2 regions of the Bradyrhizobium sp. HKCCYLS2038 genome follow, and region 1 is predicted to be linked to the other one. Evidence: riboswitches for the same ligand, from Rfam matches in the RefSeq annotation. Region 1 holds a riboswitch; the other holds the start of a gene.

What was found. Region 1 has a riboswitch for S-adenosylmethionine ahead of metX (homoserine O-acetyltransferase MetX). Riboswitches for the same ligand answer to the same signal wherever they lie in the genome.
Region 2: linked by a shared signal. The riboswitch ahead of ACQR1I_RS18795 (O-succinylhomoserine sulfhydrylase) and the one ahead of metX (homoserine O-acetyltransferase MetX) in region 1 are both predicted to bind S-adenosylmethionine.

Annotation. Positions count from the first base shown of each region.
Region 1 covers NZ_JBNPTM010000014.1:18,501-22,710, reverse strand. Annotated here, with positions in the region: gene hisC (histidinol-phosphate transaminase) at 1-364, opposite strand, end outside; gene ACQR1I_RS34270 (chorismate mutase) at 402-1,235, opposite strand; SAM riboswitch at 1,431-1,510, shown strand; gene metX (homoserine O-acetyltransferase MetX) at 1,602-2,816, shown strand; gene metW (methionine biosynthesis protein MetW) at 2,820-3,482, shown strand.
Region 2 covers NZ_JBNPTM010000004.1:160,894-165,103, reverse strand. Annotated here, with positions in the region: gene ACQR1I_RS18810 (OpgC domain-containing protein) at 1-193, shown strand, start outside; gene ACQR1I_RS18805 (SGNH/GDSL hydrolase family protein) at 193-951, shown strand; gene ACQR1I_RS18800 (GDSL-type esterase/lipase family protein) at 966-2,099, shown strand; gene ACQR1I_RS18795 (O-succinylhomoserine sulfhydrylase) at 2,174-3,397, opposite strand; SAM riboswitch at 3,476-3,555, opposite strand; gene ACQR1I_RS18790 (2'-deoxycytidine 5'-triphosphate deaminase) at 3,667-4,210, shown strand, end outside.

The DNA of each region.
Region 1 (4,210 bases):
TGGTCGCGATCGGGTAGACCAGGAAGCCATGCGCGGTCGAGATCGCCTCGTCGCCCGGGCCGAGATACGCATGCGCCAGCAGGTTGAGGATCTCGTCGGAGCCGGCGCCGCAAACGATGCGCGCGGGATCGAGGCCATAGGTTCGGCCGATCGCTTCGCGCAGCACCCGCGAGGTGCCCTCGGGATAATCCTCCAGATGTCCGGCCGCGCTCTTGAACGCCTCGATCGCTTTGGGCGACGGGCCGAACGGCGTCTCATTGGCCGACAGCTTGAAAACCTTGCGGCCCGGCTCGGGCGTCGGGCTCTTGCCCGGTGCATACGGCGCAATGTCTGATATGCCGGCGTTCGGCACGGGGCGGGACATCATGAACTCCGGAAGATGATCACTGGCGCGGAGCGTCTCAGGCGGGAACCGTATAGCGTTTCGCATGCCCGCCGACGAGGGCCGTCGAGCGCACCGAGGCACCCGCGGCGATCAGGGCCGCCTTGATGCTGTCGATGTTCGACGGCGCTTCGATCGACACCAGCAGGGCCGCGCCGTCGAAGGCGGTATCGGGCACCGCGACGACATCGGCGAGCGGTGACAGCGCCCGCGACACCTGCGCATTCCAGCCGGAGACGCGGATGCTCCAGGTCTCGACCTCCAGCACCAGCGCGTCGTCGGCCACGCGCGACACGGCAAAGACCGGCAGCGCTGCCGGGTGATCGGCGCGCTCGATGAACGGCATCCGCGCGATGATCTTTGGTGCGCCTGCGGGCTCGAGCGTGATCCACCACGGTGTGTGTCCCGAGGTCGCGGACACCAGCGCGAGATCGCCCTTCGAATGCGCCGTCGCTTCCACCGCCGCCTGGGCGCTGAAATGCGCGACATAGGGCACGAGAAATCCGAAATGGAACCGGGCGGAGTCGCGCATTGCGGACTCGCCGACCGACACATCGGCATGCACCGAGAACGGCGCCTGCACATAGGTGAAGGTCGAGACGATCACGCGCCAGATGCCTTCGACGGTGTCGAGCGGCAGGATGCCGCGATGGCGCTGCACCAGGCGCCGCATCATGTCGGCCTCGCGCGCCGGGCGGAACGCCGAGCCGACCTCCTGGGTCTTCTTGACCTTGATCAGCCGGTCGATGATGTCGGCCCGGTTCATCAGGAGGTGATGGACCTGCTCGTCGATCGCGTCGATCTCCTTGCGCAGGTCGGCGAGCGAGGGCGGGGCGGGCGGCAGGTTCGACATGGGCGTGGTCACTCTTCGCGGGCCGCGGGGAAACGCGCAGCCGACTGGAACGAATGCCGTTCTCTCCGATGAAGGGGACCTGCGCAACAGCAAGTTTACCTTGTGCTGCCTAGGCTTGGCTGACCTGCAGCCGTGGGGTGCCGGATCGGTCAACCCCAGCTTGCCTTGACGACGAGCGCCCGCGGGACTAGTTTCTGCTCGTTCCGTGGTCATTTGAGCCGGCCGGCTTGCAGCCACGTTAAAAAACTCGCTAAACAGGCCGGGGACGTTATCGATCCCGGCCGAACCCCAGTTCAGGCCGGGTTTTTCATGGCCTGATATGTCACGTGGTTCGGGAGCCCTGGCCGAATGGCCGCGGTGAGAGACATGACAGGCCTGACGCCGAAATCCACATCCGCGCTGCGCACGGTCGCGCCCGAGGAGCGCTCGCACGAGGTCGACCATCCGAGCTCGCTGGTCGCGCAGTTCGGTGCCGACAAGCCGCTCAAGCTCGATTGCGGCGTCGACCTCACGCCGTTCCAGATCGCCTACCAGACCTATGGCGAGCTCAACGCCGACAAGTCCAACGCCGTCCTGATCTGCCACGCGCTGACCGGCGACCAGCACGTCGCCAACCGCCATCCGGTCACCGGCAAGCCCGGCTGGTGGGAGACGCTGGTCGGCCCGGGACGGCCGCTCGATCCGGCGCGCTACTTCATCATCTGCTCCAACGTGATCGGCGGCTGCATGGGCTCGACCGGTCCGGCGTCGCTGAACCCTGCCACCGGCAAGGTCTGGGGTCTTGATTTCCCGATCATCACCATCCCCGACATGGTGCGCGCCCAGGCGATGCTGATCGATCATCTCGGCATCGGCACCTTGTTCGCGGTGGTCGGCGGCTCGATGGGCGGCATGCAGGCGCTGCAATGGACGGTGGCGTATCCGCAGCGCGTGTTCGCCAATCTGGCGATCGCCTGCGCGACGCGGCACTCGGCCCAGAACATTGCCTTCCACGAGCTCGGCCGCCAGGCTGTCATGGCCGATCCCGAATGGGACCATGGCCGCTACGCCGACAAGGGCACGCACCCGCATCGCGGCCTCGCTGTGGCGCGGATGGCCGCGCATATCACTTATCTGTCCGACGCCGCGCTGCATCGCAAGTTTGGCCGCCGCATGCAGGACCGTGAGCTGCCGACATTCTCGTTCGACGCCGATTTCCAGGTCGAGAGCTATCTGCGCTACCAGGGCTCGTCCTTCGTCGAGCGCTTCGACGCCAATGCCTATCTCTATCTGACCCGCGCGATGGACTATTTCGATATCGCGGGCGACCATGACGGCACGCTGTCCGCAGCGTTCCGTGGCATCAAGACCCGCTTCTGCGTGGTGTCGTTCACCAGCGACTGGCTGTTTCCGACCTCGGAATCGCGCGCGCTGGTGCATGCGCTCAACGCCTCCAGCGCGCGGGTGTCGTTCGCGGAGATCGAAACCGACCGGGGGCACGACGCGTTCCTGCTCGACGTGCCCGAGTTCTTCGAGATCGCCAGCGCCTTTCTCGATTCCGCCGGCAAGGCGCGCGGCCTCAACGCCGCCAAGGGGAGCTGAGGCATGAGCCTGCAGGGTGTGCTGCCGCTGAACGGTTTCTCCGGCGGCGAGGTGCTGGCGTATCGGCCGGATCATCTGCTGGTCGCCGGCATGGTCGAGCGCGGCTCCAAGGTGCTCGACATCGGCTGCGGAGATGGTGATCTGTTGCAGCTGCTGGAGAGCCGCGGCATCGACGGTCGCGGCATCGAGCTGTCGCGCGAGGGCGTCAACCATTGCGTCGCCAAGGGCCTCGCGGTGGTGCAGGGTGACGCCGACACCGATCTCGTCGACTATCCCGACGACGCCTTCGACTACGTGATCCTGTCGCAGACCTTGCAGGCGACGCGCCGGCCGAAGGACGTGCTGGAAAATCTGCTGCGCATCGGCCGCCGCGCCATCGTCACCTTCCCGAATTTCGGCTTCTGGCGGCTGCGCCTGCAGCTCCTGGTCGGCGGCCACATGCCGCGCACTGACAACCTGCCCTTCACCTGGTACGACACGCCCAACATTCATTTCTGCACCATCAAGGATTTCGTGCAGCTCTGCGACGAGATCGGCGTCAAGATGGAGCGAGCGGTGGCGCTTGATAGTTACGGCCGCCCGCTGCGCGTGGCGATGCCCTGGTGGTTCTGGAACATGTTCGGCGAGCAGGGCGTGTTCCTGCTGAGCCGGGCGGAGAGGCGGTAGGGGCTCCTCGGCTGGCCGGTGGTGCGAAGTCCGGTGCGCGCACGTCATCCTCCGCTGTCGTCCCGGCCTTGAGCCGGGACCCATAGCCACCGGCCCTGCTGGGACGATGACTGGCAGTTGTGCTTTATCGAGAGATTCCGCGGTATGGATCCCGGCGTTCGCCGGGACGACAGCGAGAGTGTGGTGGCGTCAAGCCAACTCATGACCGCTGAAGTCAGCGCCGCCTGCTGCACGATCTGTCCCACTGTGCATCTCAAACAACTAACGACGTCACGGTACATCCCCGCGGCGCATCCGCGCCCGGGCTATACGTCGTTCACCGCCTCCTGATAACGCAGAGGCGCAGGGAAGGCCGGATGCTGGCCGCACCCATGGCCCGCCTGCAGAAAAAATGCAGGCGGCAGGAACCACAGGTACGAGCCGGAACACCCGGCCTTCCCTGCGCGATGGTTGTACGGCTGCTTCGCGTTCTCCCTGGTGCGCCGGGCTTTCTGGCCACCATCCCCACGAGAAGCGAAAGCTTCGCCGTGAGTTGACATCAGCGTCGGGATGTCAGGACCGCGCGACTTGACCGTGCGTGCCGGAATTGTTCGTCCGCGCGAGATGACTCACGCGCAATCCGACACGCCCACCGCATCCCACCTCAGCGTTCGTGACGACCGCGATACGCCCCTCTTGCTGTGAGGCGGGACGGGCGGAAATCTGCGCCTGATTTGCCCGATGGTGCA
Region 2 (4,210 bases), on a different contig from region 1:
TCTGGCGTTCGCGGGCCACTTCGTACTTGCCGAAGTGTCTGGCGGCGCCATGATGCACGCGATGATCAGCCTGTGCGGCATCCTCGCCATGTGGGGAGTTGCCTCGCTGATTTCGTGGTACAAGCGTGAGGCCGATAAGGGTGCAGCGCGAAAGGTGACGCGGAGCAACGCCGATATGGCGGGAGGGGGCTGATGAAGTCCGTCTCGTGGTTAAGGTTTGGTATCGCGGCGCTGGCGGCTTCGCTGGCGGTGGCCGCGCGCGCCGAAGACGCGCCGCAGAGCTGCGAGGTGCCGGCCTACCTGCTGACCACCGAGAGCCCGCTCCCGAAGGTTGCAGAGGCCGTCAAGAACGGCCGTACGCTCGATATTCTCGTGATCGGAAGCCGTTCGTCGGTGATCGTCAGCGCGTCCGACGCCAATGCCTATCCGGCCCGGCTGCAGGCCGCATTGAAGGACAAGCTGCCGACACTGACGGTCAACCTCAGCGTCGAGCTGCAACCGAAGAAGACGGCCGAGGAAATCTCGGGCAATCTTGTTAAACTGGTGGAAGGAAAAAGGCCTAATTTGGTCATCTGGCAAACCGGTACGGTCGACGCGATGCGGTCCATCGACCCTGATGAGTTCCGTCAGGCAGTCAATGACGGTGTCGCGACGCTGCAGAATGCGGGGGCTGATGTCGTCTTGGTGAACCTGCAATACAGCCCGCGGACGGAGACGCTGATCTCCGTGCCGCCCTACATCGACAACATGCGGGTGGTCGCGCAGCAGCGTGACGTCCCGCTGTTCGACCGCTTTGCCATCATGCGGCAATGGAACGAGCAGGGCGATTTCGACCTGTTCAATCCGACGCACGGGATCGAGCTGGCCAAGCAGGTTCACGATTGTCTCGGCCGGGCGCTGTCGAAGTTCATCATCGACGCAGCGCATCTCGGGCCGGCGCAGCAGAACTAGGATCCGTCTCGTTCATGACTACCAACTGTCGTCACCGCGTATCCAGGAGATGGGAGAGGCTGTCCGCGATTGCTGCCTTCGTGCTCGCCGTCACGATCAGCGCGCCGACGGCGCATGCGCAGAGCGCCACGCCGGCGGCTGAAGCCCAGGACACCGAGTCGATCAGCGAGCTCCGGCCGAGCATCGGTCACATCGTGGTTGCCCAGGCCGGCAGCCAGGCGCCGGGTCAGATCGCCGCCGTGCGCCCCTCGGCCAGCAATCCGCCGGCCACGCCGATGCAGCCGGTCCCGCCGCCGGAGGCCGGCGCACCCGCCGCAGCAGCGCAGCCGGTCGCGGCGGTGCAGCCGCCGTCGCGGAGCATCACCGAGCGGGCCATCGACAAGGTCAAGCAAGTCGCCAAATCGGCTTCCGACATCTTCAACCGCGTGCCGTGCCTGCCGCCGAAGGGCGTGGCCAAGAAGAACTTCATCTCGCTGCCGCACGTCGCCAACAAGCTGGCCTCGGGCCTGCCGATCGTGATCGTCGCGTTCGGCTCGTCGTCGACGCAGGGCTACGGCGCGACCACGCCGGACTACAACTACCCCAACCGGCTTGCCGCGCAGCTGCGCCGGCAATATCCGATGGCCGACATCAGCGTGATCAATGCCGGCGTCGGCGGCGAGGATGCGCCGGAAATGATGAAGCGGCTGGAGACGTCGGTGATCGACCGTCATCCGGACCTCGTGATCTGGCAGGTCGGCACCAACGCCGTGCTGCGCGATCTCGATCCGGCCGAGACCGCCAAGCTGGTCGACGACGGCGTCGCCAAGATCCAGGCGGCGGCCTCGGACGTCGTGCTGGTGGACCTGCAGTATTCGCCGCGCGTCAACGAGCGCTCGGAGAACGCCAGCCGCATGAACAAGCTGCTCGGCCGCATCGCCGAGCTGCATCACGCCGGCATCTTCCCGCGCTTCGAGGTGATGCGCGACTGGCACGAGCGCCAGGCGATCCCGATCAACGAGTTCGTCATCGCCGATGGTCTGCACATGAGCGATTGGGGCTATGCCTGCTTCGCCCAGCTGCTCGGCGACGACATCATCCGCTCGGTCGGCCAGGTGAAGCTCGGCGTTAACGCGCCGGCCGACGTGCTGACGTATCGGCCAATGTGATCGGGGCGAATAGCGAGTTGGGAATAGTGAATAGGGATGAGACCACCTATTCGCTACTCCCTGTTCGCCATTCGCTACGCTGCCCGAAGGGCGGCGTCGAGATCCGCGATCAGATCATCGGCATGCTCGAGGCCGGCGGAGAAGCGGATGAAGCCTTCGCTGATGCCGAGCTCGGCGCGCGCGTCCGGCGTCAGCCGCTGATGCGTCGTTGTTGCGGGATGCGTGACCAGCGTCTTGGCGTCGCCGAGATTGTTGGAGATGCGCGCGAGCGACAAGCCGTTGAGGGTGCGGAACGCGGCGGCCTTGCCGCCCTTGACCTCGAAGCCGACCAGGGTGGAGCCGGCGCGCATCTGCTTCCTCACTGTCGCCGCCTGCGGATGGTCCTCGCGGCCCGGATAGATCAGCCGCGAGATCTTCGGATGCGCAGCAAGGAAGTCGGCGACCTTGCCGGCGGTCTCGGTCTGCGCGCGCACGCGCACCGCCAGCGTCTCCAAGCCCTTGAGCAGGACCCAGGCGTTGAACGGCGAGATCGACGGCCCGGTCTGGCGCATGAAATTGTGGATGTGCTCGGCGATGAAGGCTTCCGACGAGAGGATCACGCCGCCGAGGCAGCGGCCCTGGCCGTCGATGTGCTTGGTCGCGGAGTACACGACGGCGTCGGCGCCGAGCGCCAGCGGGCTCTGCCAGATCGGGGTGGCGAACACGTTGTCGACGATCAGCCGCGCGCCGGCAGCATGGGCGATCTCGGCGATGGCGGGAATGTCGAGCACGTCGAGCGTCGGATTGGTCGGGCTCTCCAGGAAGAACGACTTGGTGTTCGGCCTGACCGCCTTCTGCCACTGGTCAAGATCGAGCCCGTCGATCAGGGTGGATTCGATGCCGTAGCGCGGCAAGAGGTCCTCGACGACGTAGCGGCAGGAGCCGAACAGCGCCTTCGCCGCGACGACGTGATCGCCGGCACGCAGCGGCGCGAGGATCGCGGTGGTGACGGCGGCCATGCCGGTCGCCGCGGAACGGCAGGCCTCGGCGCCCTCGAGCTCGATCATGCGGCGCTCGAACATCGCCGTGGTGGGGTTGGAGAAGCGCGAATAGATGAAGCCGGGATCCTCGCCCTTGAAGCGCGCCTCGCACTCCTCGGCGGTGGCGTAGACGAAGCCTTGCGTGAGGTAGAGCGCCTCGGCGGTCTCGCCGAATTCGGAGCGCAGGCCGCCGGAATGCACCAGACGGGTTTCGGGGCGATACTGGGCGAACGACGCCGGGGTCTTCGCGGGGGACTTCGACGCAGGAGAATTGGACATGTGACCTCCATCGTGGCCACCGCGCTCGGCGCGATGGGCACAAAAAAACCGGCCTGGGAAAACTCCTCACGGCCGGGATCACATTCGTCCCCGGCCTGTTTAGCGACTTATTTAACGTGGCTGCAAGCCGGCCGGCTCAAATCACCACGGGATAAGTCGTGCTCATAGTCGCAACCGGCCTTTTCGTCAAGGTGGCCATCGGATAACCGGTCGAAAGACGCTATATTGGCTCACAAGCCGCCGTTCCGGCGCCTGCAAAGGACCAGGTCTTGCCGTTCTCGCTTAGCCCCGACGCCCACGGCATCCTGCCCGATCGCATGATCGTGGCGATGGCCGAGGCCGGCCTGATCATTCCGGAATATGATTTCGTCGAGAGCCAGATCCAGCCGGCGAGCCTGGATTTGCGGCTCGGCGACATCGCCTACCGGGTGCGGGCGAGCTTTCTGCCCGGTCCGGGATCGACCGTCGCCGAGCGCATCGACGAATTGAAGCTGCACGAGTTCGCGCTCGCCGACGGCGCGGTGCTGGAGACGAACTGCGTCTATATCGTGCCGCTGCTGGAGAGCCTGGCGCTGCCGAAGGACATTGTCGCCGCCGCCAATCCGAAGAGCTCGACCGGGCGGCTCGACGTCTTCACCCGCGTCATCGCCGACGGCACCCGCCGCTTCGACATGATTGGCGCCGGCTATCACGGCCCGCTCTATGCCGAGATCAGCCCGAAGACGTTCCCGGTGCTGCTGCGCGAGGGCTCGCGGCTGTCGCAGGTCCGCTTTCGTTATCGCGACGCCGTGCTGTCGGAGGGCGAACTGGTCG